DNA from 3 places in the Clostridium intestinale genome. Region 2 is predicted to be linked to each of the others. Evidence: riboswitches for the same ligand, from Rfam matches in the RefSeq annotation. Region 2 holds a riboswitch; each other region holds the start of a gene.

Region 1 (5,159 bases), 1.0 Mb from region 2:
ATTCCAAGAATACTAACTACACTTGGTCCAAATAAAATAGCACCAAGACCTGTACCTGTCATATGAGAAGAACTTCCTGTTACTGATGGAATTTTTAAAGATGAAAGCACAAAAACAAAGGCTCCTGCCATTGCAATAAGTGTTATAGACCTTCTATTTTCTGCTATAGTTTTCTTAAGTGAAATATACCCTAAAACTAAAAATGGAAGACTTATAACTCCCCATAAAATACAGTACTTTGGTGAAAGGTATCCTTCCATTATATGCATAGCATTAGCTGCTGGCGTTATTCCAAAAATTATTGCAAATGCTATCGCAATAATTATAAACTTCTTTTCTTTTTTATTCATATTATTAACCCCCTTGATTTCTTAATCTAAAAAATATTCTTTAATTCCTGAACTGTTTTAGGATAGAGATTTTCATCTTTTAATAATTCTTTTTCTAAAAGTAGTTCATACACCTCTAACATAGTTGGCTTTTTAAGGTTTGCTTTTTTTAAAACTTCTTGATCCTTAAATATCTCTATAGGTGTACCATCAGCTATTATTTTTCTATCAGAAAAAACAACAACTCTTTCTGCCCATCTATAAACAAAATCAACATCATGAGTGGATATCAGCATGGTCTTTCCTTCTAATCTCAGCTTATCTAAAACTTCCTCAAGCATTATGGAGTTTACAGGGTCTAACGATGCTGTAGGTTCATCAAAAATTATGATTTCAGGTTTCATAGCGATTATATCTGCAATACTTACTCTTTTCTTTTCTCCTCCACTTAAATAATGAGGAGGCCTATCTTGAAAATCTAATAGGTTCATGTACACTAGGGCCTGATGCACCCTATCTATCACCTCTTGTTTTGAATGTTTTAGGTTCATGGGCCCAAAAGCGACTTCTGATTTTACAGTAGATGCTATTATCTGATTATCAGGATCTTGAAAAACAATCCCTATATTTTTTCTTAATTCTTTCATGTTTTTCTTGTTTATGATGGTACCTCTATATGTTATTTCTCCATCATCAGCCATGAATACCCCATTCATGTTTAAGAAAAAAGTTGATTTCCCAGAACCATTAGAGCCTACTACGGCTATTTTTTCTCCTTCATGAACCTCTAGATTTATTCCCTCTAAAGCAACTTTTCCATTTCCATAGGTGTAATGTAAATCATCTATTTTTAATATTACTTTCTTCATAAAAATCTCCTCTTATTTTGTAAAACTCCAAAGTCCAACTAAAAAAATTATAAAGAGAAATGCCCAAAACACTAGCTTTTTATCTAACTTCTTTTCTTCCTCTAAAAATATAAGTTCTCCATCATAACACCTTGCTTCCATGGCATCATAATATGCATTTGCTTTCTTAAAAGAAACAATCAGCATGTTGCTCCCAATCCTTCCAAAGGTATAATAAGAGGTTTTGATGTCACAGTACCCAAGACGGGCCTCTGCTGAATTTTTCATTTTACTTGATACATCCATCAAAACAAAAATGTATCTATAAATCATATTCATAAGTTCTATAATAAGTTTCGGAACATGGGCCTTTCTAAGTACATATATGATATCTGAAGATGGAGTAGAAAGTGACATCATTTGAAGAGCACTTATGGCTCCTAAAATCTTCAAAAGTAAAAATACCCCTTTTGTAAGCATCTCTTTTGAAGTAAACACATACCCAACACCTAAGTAAAGGTTGTACTCTCCTATTGGATTTCTTGAAATATCCACACTTATGGTAAAAATACTTATTAAAATAAAAACAATAGGAATCATAAGTACCGATAGATAATCTCTTAAAGAAAGACCACCTTTTATAATAGTAAGATAGTCCATCCCCAAAATTACTGAAACAGATACGTATGGATTATCTAATAAAATACACATAGCTATCATGGCAATTGAAAAAAGTATCTTAAAGCTTGAGTTCCAATGCTTCATTTTTGAAGCATAAGCATAAAAATCAATTGAAATATTTTCTCCATGTTTATGTCTTATTCTTTTATTACTTTTTTTCCTTAAGATATTGTTTTTTCCCACCTAATGACTCCTTTGAATCTTATTTCATCTACTCTACAAGCCTTAACTCTATTCATAAATACTTAAATTCCCCCTTATCTATATACTAATAATATTGTATCTTCATTCCAAAATAACATGTACAGAAACAAGTAAATTAATTAAACCCATCATGAAGTCTTTAAAAGACTTCTACAGCAATAATGTGTAAAAAAAATCCTCCTAACTCAAAGTTAGAAGGACACAACAAAAAACTATACCCATATAAGTATATTAAGTACATATTTATTATGACTCCTCCATCGCTCGTAGAGACTTTAGTCAAAAATATAGGCAGGTCTTCTGACTCAAAGATCATAATTTAAGTACGTCTTCCCTAAAACTTAAGTGACATCTTGTACCTAAACTCCCTTAATACAGCTACGGGATAGCTCAGGATTTTCACCTGATTCCCTTTTAATCAATCACGTTACTGATTAAACCTATATTTCATTATTAAATTTACTAATAGATTCCAATATTATCATGGTAAGAATACCATTATTATGCTGAAAAATCAATACTACATTTAAAATAGAGTTTGAATAAGTCTATCAGATGGTGATGGAATAACTTCAGCATTAACAAGTAAACCCTTCTCTTCCATCTCAGCTTTCCCTGCTTCTATCCCTACTTCTACTGCTCCTACATTACCTGTAAAAGTAAAGTAGGATTTCCCTCCAAGTCCTGTACCAAGCCTAAGTTCTATAGGTTCTAAACTTGCAGATTTTAAAATTTTATCTGCTGCAACTACCATGTTAGCTATTGAAAAAGCTTCAATTATCCCTAAAGCTTGAACTTTCTCTGGCATTGTTGCCCCAGTAATTGCTGGAAAAACTAGAGGACTTACATTTGGTATAATTATTGAATCAATCCAAAACTCATCTGCTGTTTTCTCTCCAACACTTACTGATTCCTTAACAGATTCAACATCTCCAGTAACTATTGCAATATATTTTCCTGGGCATGTGGAACTTGCAGTAACTATCTCAACATCAGAAACCTTAACCATTTGGTCTGAGGAAAAAATACCTCTTGATATACTTGTAAATTCAACTATTCCTATTGCGTTAGCCATATTAATTCCTCCTTATAGATATAAAGTCATTTGTGATTTCTGTTATAGTTCCTGATATACTTGCATGAATAGGTGCACCTAAACTGCCTTCTGGTATATCACCTATCAAATCACCTGCTTCAACATGGGCCCCTACTAGAACAACTGAAGTTGCTGGCGCACCAACATGTTGACTTCTTAGTACATGTACCTCTTCAGGTTCAACAAAACCATCTATAAAAGGTGCAGGTCTATCAAAACTTTTTAATCCAAGTCTTGCAATAAGTCTTTTACTTGGTACTAATCTATATTGACGGGCCTTTCTTGGTTCAAACTTATCCTTGATGGGCCTATACTTAATCTTTTGCTCAAAAAGCTTTTCTTTAAAATATACATTAGAGGCCTTAGGATAAAGTCCTGCTGGGCAAGAAAATAACTCACATAAATTACATTGACAACATAGCTGAGCATTCTTTTGCCCTTCTACATTCTCTAGATTATAAGCCATCGCTCTCATCATTTTATGAGGCTGTGTATCATGTCCTAAAAGATAACGTGGACACATATCTGTACACATTCTGCATTGTTCACAAGAAGCTCTATTTACTCTTCTAGCTTGATTCATTTCTGTTGATTTTTTACGTATTAAAGAATGTTCTTTTTTAAGTATTACAAAACCCTTGTTTTTCTTAGTAATATATCCATCTAGATTTTTCATAACTGGGCCCATCATAGGTCCACCATCAATAACTGCATAATCATCAAAATCTGTTACCCCACTAAGTTTTAATACATCCATTATCTTAGTACCAACTGGTACACAAGCTGTTACTGGACTTGGTACATCACCTGAAACAGTTATATATTTTCTGGTTACTGATTTTCCAAGTGATGCATTATAAATGTTTAGTGAAGTTTCGCTATTTACAACTACACATCCTACTTGAATCGGAATTCCAGCCTCAGGAACAACTCGTCCTGTTAATTCATAAACTAAAACCTGTTCATCTCCAGCTGGATAGATATCTTGAAGTTCTTTAACCTCAATCTTTTCATTAAGGTTAAGTTCAATTATTCTATTTCTCAAAATAGAAATTACCTCTTTATGTTTTTCTTTTACACCTATAATTCCTTTCTTTGCTGAAACTAATTCTCTAGCAGCTTCAAACCCCTTAATTATTTCATTAGGATAGATTTTCATAAGCTGCTGATCCACCCTTAATAAAGGTTCACATTCGGCTCCATTTAAAAGTATAAATTCTGCCTTCCCAGATAGTTTTGCATGAGTAGGAAATCCTGCCCCTCCTGCACCAATAACTCCTGCATCTTTTACTTTATCTAAAAGATTCATAGTTTGTACTCCCCCCCTTAATTCTTTTATGCCACGACGTTGTTAATTAATGACTTTAATGAAATCCTTACAGGATTTCTACAGCACTAAAGTGTATAACGTTTTCAAATTGTCTATTTAAGGGTATTGTAGCACAAATTTAAAGTTGACAGTTAGTAATATTAAGTACTCTTGAAGGTCTGTTTTTTACCTAAAAAAGTCTCTATGAAAATTTAAATACTCCACATATTCCTTTTTAAGACCTTGGTCGATTATTACTAAATTTCGTGCTTTTATTACATAATTTTAGCTTGTACGTATATACATGGTATAATATAGTAAAGATTATTTATATTAAAAGGAGGAGTTATTTATGTTTTCATTTAAAAAAGAAGATGTTTGGATTGGCTACTCTTTAAAGGATTTATCAAAAGTTATTAGAGTATTATTAGATAATAATATAGAATATACAAACAATAAAGTTAGTACCTTAAAAAATGATGAAAATACAAATTTAAGAAGAAATGATGAAACTCAATATACTATAACTGTAAGTAAAAGAAATGCCAAGGAAGCTAAATATCTTATAAATAATGTTTTAAGTAAAGATGTCTAACTAGTGCTTTCTTTTAATTATCTAATATAAAATACATAAATACCATAAAAGGAGGCTTTCCTATGTCAACTATAGGTGAGAGAAGCTTTGAAGGTTT
Region 2 (5,159 bases):
GACAATAAGCATTAGAAATTTTTATCCACATCATTAATAAATCCTATTTTACTTATAAAAGGGTAAAGAGTATACTTTGTTTGTATTGTAAACAGTATTAAGAGGTGGATTATATGGATAATTTAAATAGTGATTTATTAGAAGAGATTAAGGTTTTTAAAGAGTTAGGATATAAGTTTTTAAATGGAGAAATGAATAAAGCAGATTTTAAAAAGGCTTCAGGTGGTATGGGGGTTTACGCCCATAGAAGTGGAAAGGAATTTATGATTAGGCTTAGAATTATGTCGGGGATAGCCTCTAAAGAGCAGCTTAAGTTAGTTTATGATTTTGCAAACAAATATGATTTAGAAGGGATTCACCTTACAACTAGGCAAGCTATACAATTACATGGACTTGATATAGATGGTATATGTGAAGTAATGGTTGAGGCTTTAAAGAATGGAATTTATACAAGAGGAGCTGGGGGAAGTTTTCCAAGAAATGTAGCTATTTCTCCTTTATCTGGGGTAGATATAGACGAGGCTTTTGATGTAACGCCTTATGCTATGGCTGTTAATAAACATTTTATGAAGAAGATTACTAGCTATAAATTGCCTAGAAAGCTTAAGGTTGCTTTTTCAAGCAATGATAAAGATGCCTCACATGCAACTGTGACAGATCAAGGGTTTTTGGCAGTTAAAGTAGATGGTAAGGAATATTTTAAGGTGTATATAGGTGGAGGATTAGGAAGAAATCCAAAGCTTGGAGTAGAACTTGGAGAACTAATAGAACCAAAAGATATTTTATATCATGTTGAGGCTATAACTAATTTATTTATGGCTGAAGGAGATTATAAAAATCATGGAAAAGCCCGTGTCAGATATATTTTAGACAGAATGGGTAAAGATGATTTTATAAAATGTTATAAAAAACATTTAGAAGAAGTTAAGAAAGCTGAGAACTTGCCTTTAGACTTGGAGATAAAAGATTTAACAAAAGAAGGTAAGGAAATTACAATAAATAATAAGAGAATTATAGCTCAAAAACAAAAAGGCTTATATAGCGTATACTTCCATCCAGTAGGAGGACAACTAAAATTATCTGTGTTAAAAACTCTTATAGATGAAATAGAAAATATGGATGATGTTGAAATAAGACTTACTATGGAGGAAGGTTTATATATAAGAAACTTAAATGGGGAAGAAGCAGAAAAAATAGTTAGTCTTACAGAGGGGTTAGGTGGAGAAACAAGATTAGAACAATCTGTTGCTTGCATTGGTACACCTATCTGCCAAATGGGAGTTTTAAATGGACAAAAAACTTTAAATGAGATGATAGAGATGTTTAGGGCTGAGGGTGTAAAGGAAGATTTACTTCCAAGAGTACATATTTCAGGATGCCCTAATTCTTGTGGGGTTCATGAAGTTGGGAATATAGGTTTTTGCGGAAAGATGAAAAGAGTTGGAGATGGACCTAAAAATGTTTTTGAACTTCATATTAAAGGTGATCTAGGTGAAGGTAAAACTAGAATAGGTGACTATTATGGTGACATACTTCAAGATAAGGTACCGGAATTTTTATTAGAATTAGATAAGGCTGTTAAGCTTAATGGAGCAGAATTTGAAGCCTTTATTACAGAAAGTGAAGATGAATTTAAGCAAGTGTTAAATAAATTTTTAGTGTAGGAAAGTATTTGTATAAGTTTGCTTTTTGAGATATAATTTCATTAACAGAATAACAAGAGAAGTTATGGTATTTATTTCCTGGGAAATAAATTTAAAAGGGAAAGAGGTTAAAAGCCTCTACAGCCCCCGCTACTGTAAAGGGTGACGAATTCTAATGATCCACTGGTTTTACTGGGAAGGAAGAAGGAGGATGAACCCTAAGTCAGGAGACCTGCCTAATTTTTTATAGCTAATCCTTCGGAGGGAAGGAAAGTGATATAAGAATAGGTGGAATTATATTACCATTATATTTGTCTTGCACTTTTACCTCTATCCAAATGGATAGAGGTTTTTTTATAGGAGTTGAAGTAATGAAAAAAGCAATCTTAATTACAAGTTTTGGAACATCCCACTTAGATACCTTAGATAAAACCATAGTGGTTATTGAAAAAGAAGTAGAGGAAAAATATAGAAATGAATATGATATTTTTAGGGCGTTTACCTCACATATGATAATAAAAAGTTTAAAAGATAAATATGATATGAATGTAATGACACCAGAAGAAGCCTTAAAGAGTCTCAAGTTATGTGGATATGATGAAGTTGTTGTACAACCGCTTCATATAATTCCAGGAGAAGAATATGACTATATAAAGAGAGTTGTAAATAGCTATAAAGAGAGCTTTAAGAATTTGATTATAGGACGACCTTTGTTATACTTCCAATCAGAAGAAGTTAATTTAGATTACGATGATTTAATTGATGAGCTTAAAAAAGTTATGCCAAAGGGAGAGAATGTTCTATTAGTAGGACACGGAACCAATCATCCAGCAAGCTCCTGTTATGGTTGTCTTCAAAATAGGTTTAGAGAACTAGATTATGATAATGCATTTGTAGGAACTGTTGAAGGTTATCCATCTATAGAAGGGGTAATTAAGACTTTAAAAAAATATAATGTTAAAGAAATAAATTTAACACCATTCCTTTTGGTAGCAGGAGACCATGCTAAAAATGATATATTTTCTGAGGAAGAGGAATCTTGGTATCTAAGACTCAAAGAGGAAGGCATAGAGGTTAAAAAGATATTTAAAGGTTTAGGAGAATATAAAGAAATTAGAAATATATATTTAAGGCATCTAGAAGAAGCTATAAATGGTAAATATGAGGGAATGGGTGAAAGTAAAAAGGGAATTATGAATTAAAATAAGGAGGTCCTTATGAAATCAATAATAATTGCATCTAACTGTTCAGGTGGAGGAAAAACCACATTTACTTTAGGTCTTATGAGATTACTTAAAGATAAAGGATATGATATTGCACCTTACAAAATTGGACCAGACTATATAGACCCAGCTTTTCATGAAAAGGTAACAGGAAATCCTTCTAGAAATCTTGATTATTTTTTGCAAGGAGAATATGGGCTTAAAGCAGTTTATTCAAGAGGCAGAGGAGAAATCGGAATAATAGAAGGTGTAATGGGAATATATGATGGTATGGGATGCACCTCAGAAGCATCAACAGCACATGTATCTCAGCTTTTAGATATACCTGTGATTTTAGTGCTTACCCCTAGAGCTTCAAGTGTTACCTTTGTTTCTGAAGTTAGTGGAATATTAGAGTTTTCAGGAACAGACTTTGCAGGAATAATACTCAATAATATAACTGAAAGTCATTATTCATTATTAAAAACTATATTCGATAAAAAGATAGATGTACCGCTTTTAGGATATGTACCTAAAGATGAAAGAATATCATTAAAATCAAGGCATTTAGGATTAGTTCAAAGTTCAGAAGTAGATGATTTAGATGAAAAAATATCCACAATAGCAGAGCTTATAGAGGATAATGTTGATGTTGATAGATTACTTAACTGTTTAGTAGAAACAGAAAGATTTAATGATAATTTTCACCTAAGAAAAAGGGGACTAAAAATAGGAATAGCTAGGGATAAGGCTTTTTCATTTTATTATAAGGAGAATATAGAACTTTTAGAGGAAATAGGAGAGATTAAGTATTTTTCACCTTTAGAGGATGAAAAGTTGCCTGATAAACTTGACTTCATATATATAGGTGGAGGTTATCCAGAGGTTTTTAGAGAAGAGTTATCTAAAAATACAAGCTTCATACGAAGTCTTAAAGATAAGCTTGAAGACGGACTGCCTTGTTATGCAGAGTGTGGAGGCCTTATGTACCTTATGGAAGAAATAGAAGGGGAGAAAATGGTTGGAGTATTTAAAGGAGAATCAGTTATGACTGATAAACTAAATAACTTTGGATACACCTTTATAGATGTTAAAGAAAACTCCTTAATAAGAAGAGCATTAAAAGTAAGAGCACATGAGTTTCATAAATCAACTATAAATTCTGATGAAGAGAAGGTTTATACTTTAGAGAAAAGAGCTTATGATGGAAGCTTGAAAAGTTGGAAATGTGGATATATTAAGAAAAATACTTTAGGAGCATATGCTCATATTCATTTTTTCTCAAATATAGAGTTTCTTAAAGAAATAATTAACAGTTGTAAGGAGAAGAGTCGTGGAGTACATTAAGAATCCAATGGAAATAGAGCAAAGAAGTTTTGAAATAATAGGGAGTGAGATGGGAACTCATAACTTTACTGAGGAAGAACTTTCTATAGTAAAAAGAGTTATCCATACATCAGCAGATTTTGAATATAAAGATTTAGTTTATATAAGAGACGGTGCTATAGAGGAAGCTAAAAAACTTCTTAAAAGTGGAGTGAAAATATATACAGATACAAACATGATTGCAGCTGGTATAAATAAAAAAGCTCTAAAACAGTTAGGGTGTGAGGTCATAACTTATGTATCTCTTGAAGAAGTAGCTAAAAAAGCTAAGGAAGAAAAAATAACTCGTTCAATGGCAGCTGTAGCTAAAGCATCAGAAGAAGGAGTAGAGTTTTACGTATTTGGAAATGCACCTACAGCAATGTTTAATCTAAAGAGCTTATATGAAGAGGGAAAAGCTAATCCTAAGTTTATAATTGGAGCACCTGTAGGGTTTGTAGGGGCTAGGGAGTCTAAAGAAGAAATAGAAAAACTTGATATTCCTATGATAACTATAAGAGGGAGAAAAGGTGGAAGTAATATAGCTGCAGCTATAGTAAATGCTCTTATGTATATGCTGGTGGAGAGAGAATAATGTTAGACATGTATGTTAATGCTGGAGGGAAAAAGCTAAGATGTGGTTATACTACTGGTTCTTGTGCAACTGGAGCTGCGAAAGCCGCTACAGTAATGCTTTATAAAGACATTAATTTAGAGTTTATAGATATTGATACTCCAGCAGGAATACCACTTAAGCTTCCTATAAAAACTATAGAAAGAGGAGAAAACTTTGTTTCTTGTTGTGTAGTAAAAGATGGGGGAGATGACCCAGATGTAACCCACGGAATAGAAATATGGGCAACAGCTAAGAAATCGAAGGATAGATATTCTCTAAAAGGTGGAAAAGGTGTAGGAGTAGTTTGTGGAGAAGGCCTTTATGTAAAAAAGG
Region 3 (5,159 bases), 1.3 Mb from region 2:
ATAACTTACTTAAAACAGCTCTTATTACACCCCCATGAGTTAAAATTAAATAACTGCCATCATCTAAAAAACCTAAGATTTTAGTGGTTCTTTTGTAAAAATCTATAAAGCTTTCCCCCTCAGGAAAAGAAAATTCTTTGTAATCATTAATAAACTCTTCCCATTGCCTAGGAAATACTTTCTCTATCTCCTTATAGCTTAAGCCTTCCCAAAGCCCAAAATCTATCTCTTTTAGTTCATCTTTATATTCAATAGATTCAGGTTTATAGTCTAAGGTTTCTATTATAACATCTAAAGTTTCCTTACATCTTTTTTGAGGAGAACAATAAACTTTAGAAAACTTATAATCCTTAAGTAGATTTCCTAACTTCTTACTTTGGTTTCTTCCATTATCATTTATACTTACTTCTTTTTTGCCTTCATAAAGTCCTTTAGAATTGCCCTCTGTTTCCCCATGTCTAACTAAAACTATTTTCATATTCTCTCCTAAAACAAACTACTTGTGAATAATAGTAAAATTAAAAGTTCATTTAACTCAATAGATGCTCCTAAAACATCCCCAGTAACTCCATCTATTTTTTTCTCTACATAGTTTCTAAATAATATACTTACTCCAAAACCTGCTATCAATAAAATAATTCCACGTTCTTTAGCTATTACTAAAGTTAAAATACATCCTATAACAAGAGCAATTAAAAAACTTTTTTTCTCTAAAACCCCTATAAATAAATCTCCTAACCCTTCTTTTTCTCTAGCGTATTTTCTTTTATACATAAGAAAAGTTACAAAGGTTCTCCCTATAATAGGTGCTAAAACTATAGCTGTTATTGCAGTATCAAAAGGCATATCTTTAATGGCTATAAACCTCCCTAGTATCAGTAGTATAATTCCTACTGCACCAAAGGTTCCTACTCTAGAGTCTTTCATAATCTCAAGAATCTTTTCCTTACTTCGTCCTGAAAATATTCCATCTATGGTATCTCCAAATCCATCTATATGTATAGCTCCAGTAACAACTATATGAGTAACTAAAGCAAAAAAACTAGCTATGCTTACTGAAAAAATCCTAGCTGACACATAATAAACTAATGCCTCTAATCCTCCTACTATTAAACCTACTAAAGGGAAATAAGCCACACCTTTTTGAAAATTTTCTCTCTCAACCTTAAGGTTTATATTTATAGGAATTCTAGTCATGAATTGAAGTATTAAAATAAAGTTTTTCATACTACTCACCTTTTATCTTCATAGGAATACCACTTACAACAAAATAAACTTCTTTAGCTTCTTTAGCTAAATATTGATTAACTCTTCCAGCTATATCCCTAAACTCTCTTCCGAGCTTATATTCAGGAACCAATCCAGCTCCAACTTCATTAGTTATTAGAACTATTTTGGTAGTGTTTTTAAGTTCATATTCTTTAAAGCTTTTTACCATTAAACTTATTTCTTTTATGATTTCCTCTTCTTTTTTTCTAAAGTCAATATTCTTAAAATCCGCTTCCTCAAAAGACTCCATTCCATGGAAGAGCAAATTAGTAACCATTATAGTTATACAGTCAACCATTATTCCTGTATATCCCTCTTTAAGCTGCTCCTCTAAATTTTTATAACTTTCTAGGGTATCCCAGCTCTGATTTCTAGTTTCTCTATGATTTTTAACTCTTTCAACCATTTCTTCATCTTTTGGAATAGATGTAGCTATATATAAAACCCTATTCACATCTTTTAAGATGGATTCACCAAATGAGGATTTACCACTTCTAGCTCCTCCAGTAACCAATATCATGCTTCTTCCCTCCAATAATGTTCATAGTTTTTTATATCCACATTTCCTTCTTCAAAAGTTCCCATTTCATTGATTATAGCTAGAGAATTTTCTATAATATGCATAGCAAATGGGCATCCGGATCCTTCTCCTAATCTCATTGAAAAATTCAATATTGGATTTAATCCTAATTCCTTCATAGTTAGGTTATATCCTAGTTCACTAGATATATGTGAAGGAAACATGTAATCCCTAACCTCACTATCAATTCTATAAGCTAAAAGAGCTGCTACAGCTGATATAAATCCATCTATCACAATGGGCATCTTATATTTTTTAGCACCTAAATACAGTCCTACCATTCCCGCTATATCAAATCCTCCAACCTTATGAAGTATATCTAGTGGATCTTCACTTTTAGGATTATTAACCTCCAGTATTCTATTTATAACTTTCTTTTTATGAGAAAATTCATCATCATGAAGACCAGCTCCCCGACCTACTGCCTCATCTATTGAACATCCAGTAAGAGCTATTAATACGGAAGATGAAGATGTTGTATTCCCTATTCCCATCTCTCCAGTGCCTATGATATCATAACCTTCTTCCTTACATTTCCTCACAATATCTATTCCTATATTTATGGCTCTTTCAGCTTCATCTCTAGTCATAGCTTCTCCCCTTGCCATGTTAGAAGTTCCTTTTCTTATTTTTTTAATTATAAGCCCTGGATAGTTTATGTCCTCTTTTATTCCTATATCTATAACCTTTAAATCACAATTGTTCACCCTTGCTAAAACACCTATACCCGTTATTCCTCTTAAGAAATTTATAGTCTGCATAGCTGTTACAGTCTGAGGAGCAGATGCCACACCTTCTTCACATACCCCATTATCACTTGAAAATATAACAATCCCCTTTTTATTTATCTTATTGTTAACCCTTCCTGTTATACCAGCAAACTTTATAGCTATTTCCTCTAAAGTTCCAAGGCTTCCTACAGGTTTTATAAGCCTATCTAATCTTAACTTTGCCTCTTTCATTGCCTCTAAATTTAATCCCATGATTATTCCCCCAAAATAAAAAATACCAGTGATAATCCCACTGGTTTAATGTATGAAAATAAATAGTTAACTACTTAACTACTAAAAATCAATATCCCGTGGCATCTTTTCCCTCCCGAAAAATAAACCTTACTTTCTATGGCAGGTCTTCTGGCTCTGATTCTTCCTACTCCCTATCCTTCCCGAAGCTCTCACTTCAGTGGTTCATATAGGTTTCATCCTCAATACAGTAACGGGGGCTGCATGGGCTTTTAACCCATTTCCCTTTTAACCTTTTGAAAAGGCACCATAGAATAACTATTAAATTTTCTTTTATAATATCATATTAACTATAATTCTCGCAACAAATCCAAAAGTATATTATTTAGTTCTCTTGACTTTATTGCAAATCTTACAAAATTATCATTAAGTCCTTTAAAATTAGAGCATTTTCTAATCAGTACTCCCTTTTCTAGCATAATTTCATATAATTTATTTTCATCAATACCCTTTAACTCACATAAAACAAAATTACAGCTTGTTGGTATTACTCTGCTAATTACACTAATATCTTTAAGCTTAGTTAGCATATAAGGAAGCTCCTCTTTTATCCACTCTTTACTTTTATTTATGTATTCCCTATCCTCATAGGACTTTTGTAGTGCTAATTCAGCTAATGTATTTATATTCCACGGAAGTTGAGAATTTGAAAACTTCTTTAGTAGTTCCTTATTGCTAGAAATTCCATATCCAAGCCTAGCACCGGGCATTCCAAAAAACTTAGTAAATGCTCTTACAATAAATAAGCAAGAGTATTTTTTAGCTAAGTTAACTAAGGAGTTCTCTTCATCACAAAACTCTATAAAAGCTTCATCTACAATTACTTTTTTATTATTCTCTTTACAATATTCTAATAAACCCATAAATTCTTTTCTATCAATCAGATTTCCAGTGGGATTATTCGGATTTCCTATTATTATTCCGTCTAAGACCTCTAGACTTTTTCTTATTGAAGAGTAGTTATATTTAAAATCCTCACTTAAAGGCACAAAAGTAATTCTGTTATCATGTTTCAAAGCAAATTCCTCATACTCTACAAAAGATGGAACTATAATTCCTATGCTTTTAACTGAAGATATAAATAAATCCAAAACCTCCGAAGCACCATTACCTAAAATTATTTCATCCATATCCAAATTAGTCTCATAATATGTTTTTACATAAGTAATAATACTTTCCTTAAGCTTTCTATATTTGTAATCTGGATACCTAACTACTTCTTTATAAATTTCATCTAAAGCTTCTCTAAATTTCCCTGGTACTCCTAATGGATTTATATTAGAGCTAAAATCTAATATTTGCCTTCCTTTTAAAACACCATCTGTGTAAATATCACCACCATGTTTATTAGCCAATTTTGCCCTTCCTTTCCCTATCATTAAGTATAAATTTCTCTATAGTATAAGCAACTCCATTTTCTTCATTACTCTTTGTTATAAAATTAGCTACTTTTTTAACCTCTTCTTTCGCGTTTCCCATCGCAACTCCCAGTCCTGCATATTCAATCATCTCTAAATCATTAGTGCCATCACCTATTGCTATTATTTCTTCTCTTTTTATTCCTAAAATCTCTCCTAAAACTTCTAATCCTTTAGCTTTACTAGAACCCTTGTACATAAATTCTAGTAAATGATCCAAGCTTCTTACAATTGCATACTTTTCATGTAATTCCCTTGGAACTACTTTGGTTAGTTCTTCTATATATTTTTCATCACCTTTAACTAAAATCTTTACTAATTTTTGATCCTCTATTTTATCCTTTTGAAAATCTTTTTGAAGTATTTCCATCTCAGGATATCTATTAATTTGATACCTATGTTCACTTATATCTTCTGTTAATATTCCATTTAAAGTATGAACTTCTATAACAGTCTCTTTTCTTTTATACTTTTTATAAACCTCTTTAAGATTTTTATCTTTAAGACTCTTCTCATAAACTAGAGAATAATCTCTTGTGTTGTATATTGTACAGCCGTTATTAGCAATTACATACTCTTCTTCACCCTCTAAGCCTAATTCCTCAATCAGTTCTTTTACTGATTGTATTATTCTCCCCGTGGTGATTACTACTTTGACTCCCAGTTTTGCAGCTACATTTATAGCTCTTTTTGTTTCTTTAGTTAACTCCTTATTGTCATTTAGTAAGGTACCATCAATATCTACAGCTACTAACTTATACATTTAAATCTCACTTCCAAAACAAAATTTTTCAAAAACATAAGCTACTCCATCTTCTTCATTACTTTTAGTTATGAAATCAGCCTTATTTTTGACCTCTTCTCGAGCAT

The links. Region 2 has a riboswitch for cobalamin ahead of P8F83_RS17370 (sirohydrochlorin cobaltochelatase). Riboswitches for the same ligand answer to the same signal wherever they lie in the genome.
Region 1: linked by a shared signal. The riboswitch ahead of cbiQ (cobalt ECF transporter T component CbiQ) and the one ahead of P8F83_RS17370 (sirohydrochlorin cobaltochelatase) in region 2 are both predicted to bind cobalamin.
Region 3: linked by a shared signal. The riboswitch ahead of cobT (nicotinate-nucleotide--dimethylbenzimidazole phosphoribosyltransferase) and the one ahead of P8F83_RS17370 (sirohydrochlorin cobaltochelatase) in region 2 are both predicted to bind cobalamin.

Annotation. Positions count from the first base shown of each region.
Region 1 is NZ_CP121166.1:2,357,679-2,362,837, forward strand. Features, by position in the region: gene P8F83_RS12350 (energy-coupling factor ABC transporter permease) at 1-350, opposite strand, end outside; gene P8F83_RS12355 (energy-coupling factor ABC transporter ATP-binding protein) at 377-1,198, opposite strand; gene cbiQ (cobalt ECF transporter T component CbiQ) at 1,211-2,041, opposite strand; cobalamin riboswitch at 2,336-2,521, opposite strand; gene P8F83_RS12365 (BMC domain-containing protein) at 2,589-3,137, opposite strand; gene P8F83_RS12370 (4Fe-4S dicluster domain-containing protein) at 3,139-4,467, opposite strand; gene P8F83_RS12375 (hypothetical protein) at 4,820-5,062, shown strand; gene P8F83_RS12380 (DUF2461 domain-containing protein) at 5,125-5,159, shown strand, end outside.
Region 2 is NZ_CP121166.1:3,375,778-3,380,936, reverse strand. Features, by position in the region: gene P8F83_RS17380 (Gfo/Idh/MocA family protein) at 1-15, shown strand, start outside; gene P8F83_RS17375 (nitrite/sulfite reductase) at 114-1,664, shown strand; cobalamin riboswitch at 1,713-1,897, shown strand; gene P8F83_RS17370 (sirohydrochlorin cobaltochelatase) at 2,015-2,845, shown strand; gene P8F83_RS17365 (cobyrinic acid a,c-diamide synthase CobB) at 2,861-4,192, shown strand; gene P8F83_RS17360 (precorrin-8X methylmutase) at 4,200-4,805, shown strand; gene cbiD (cobalt-precorrin-5B (C(1))-methyltransferase CbiD) at 4,805-5,159, shown strand, end outside.
Region 3 is NZ_CP121166.1:34,728-39,886, reverse strand. Features, by position in the region: gene cobC (alpha-ribazole phosphatase) at 1-478, opposite strand, end outside; gene cobS (adenosylcobinamide-GDP ribazoletransferase) at 487-1,227, opposite strand; gene cobU (bifunctional adenosylcobinamide kinase/adenosylcobinamide-phosphate guanylyltransferase) at 1,229-1,789, opposite strand; gene cobT (nicotinate-nucleotide--dimethylbenzimidazole phosphoribosyltransferase) at 1,786-2,832, opposite strand; cobalamin riboswitch at 2,956-3,138, opposite strand; gene P8F83_RS00155 (pyridoxal phosphate-dependent aminotransferase) at 3,162-4,226, opposite strand; gene P8F83_RS00150 (Cof-type HAD-IIB family hydrolase) at 4,219-5,052, opposite strand; gene P8F83_RS00145 (Cof-type HAD-IIB family hydrolase) at 5,053-5,159, opposite strand, start outside.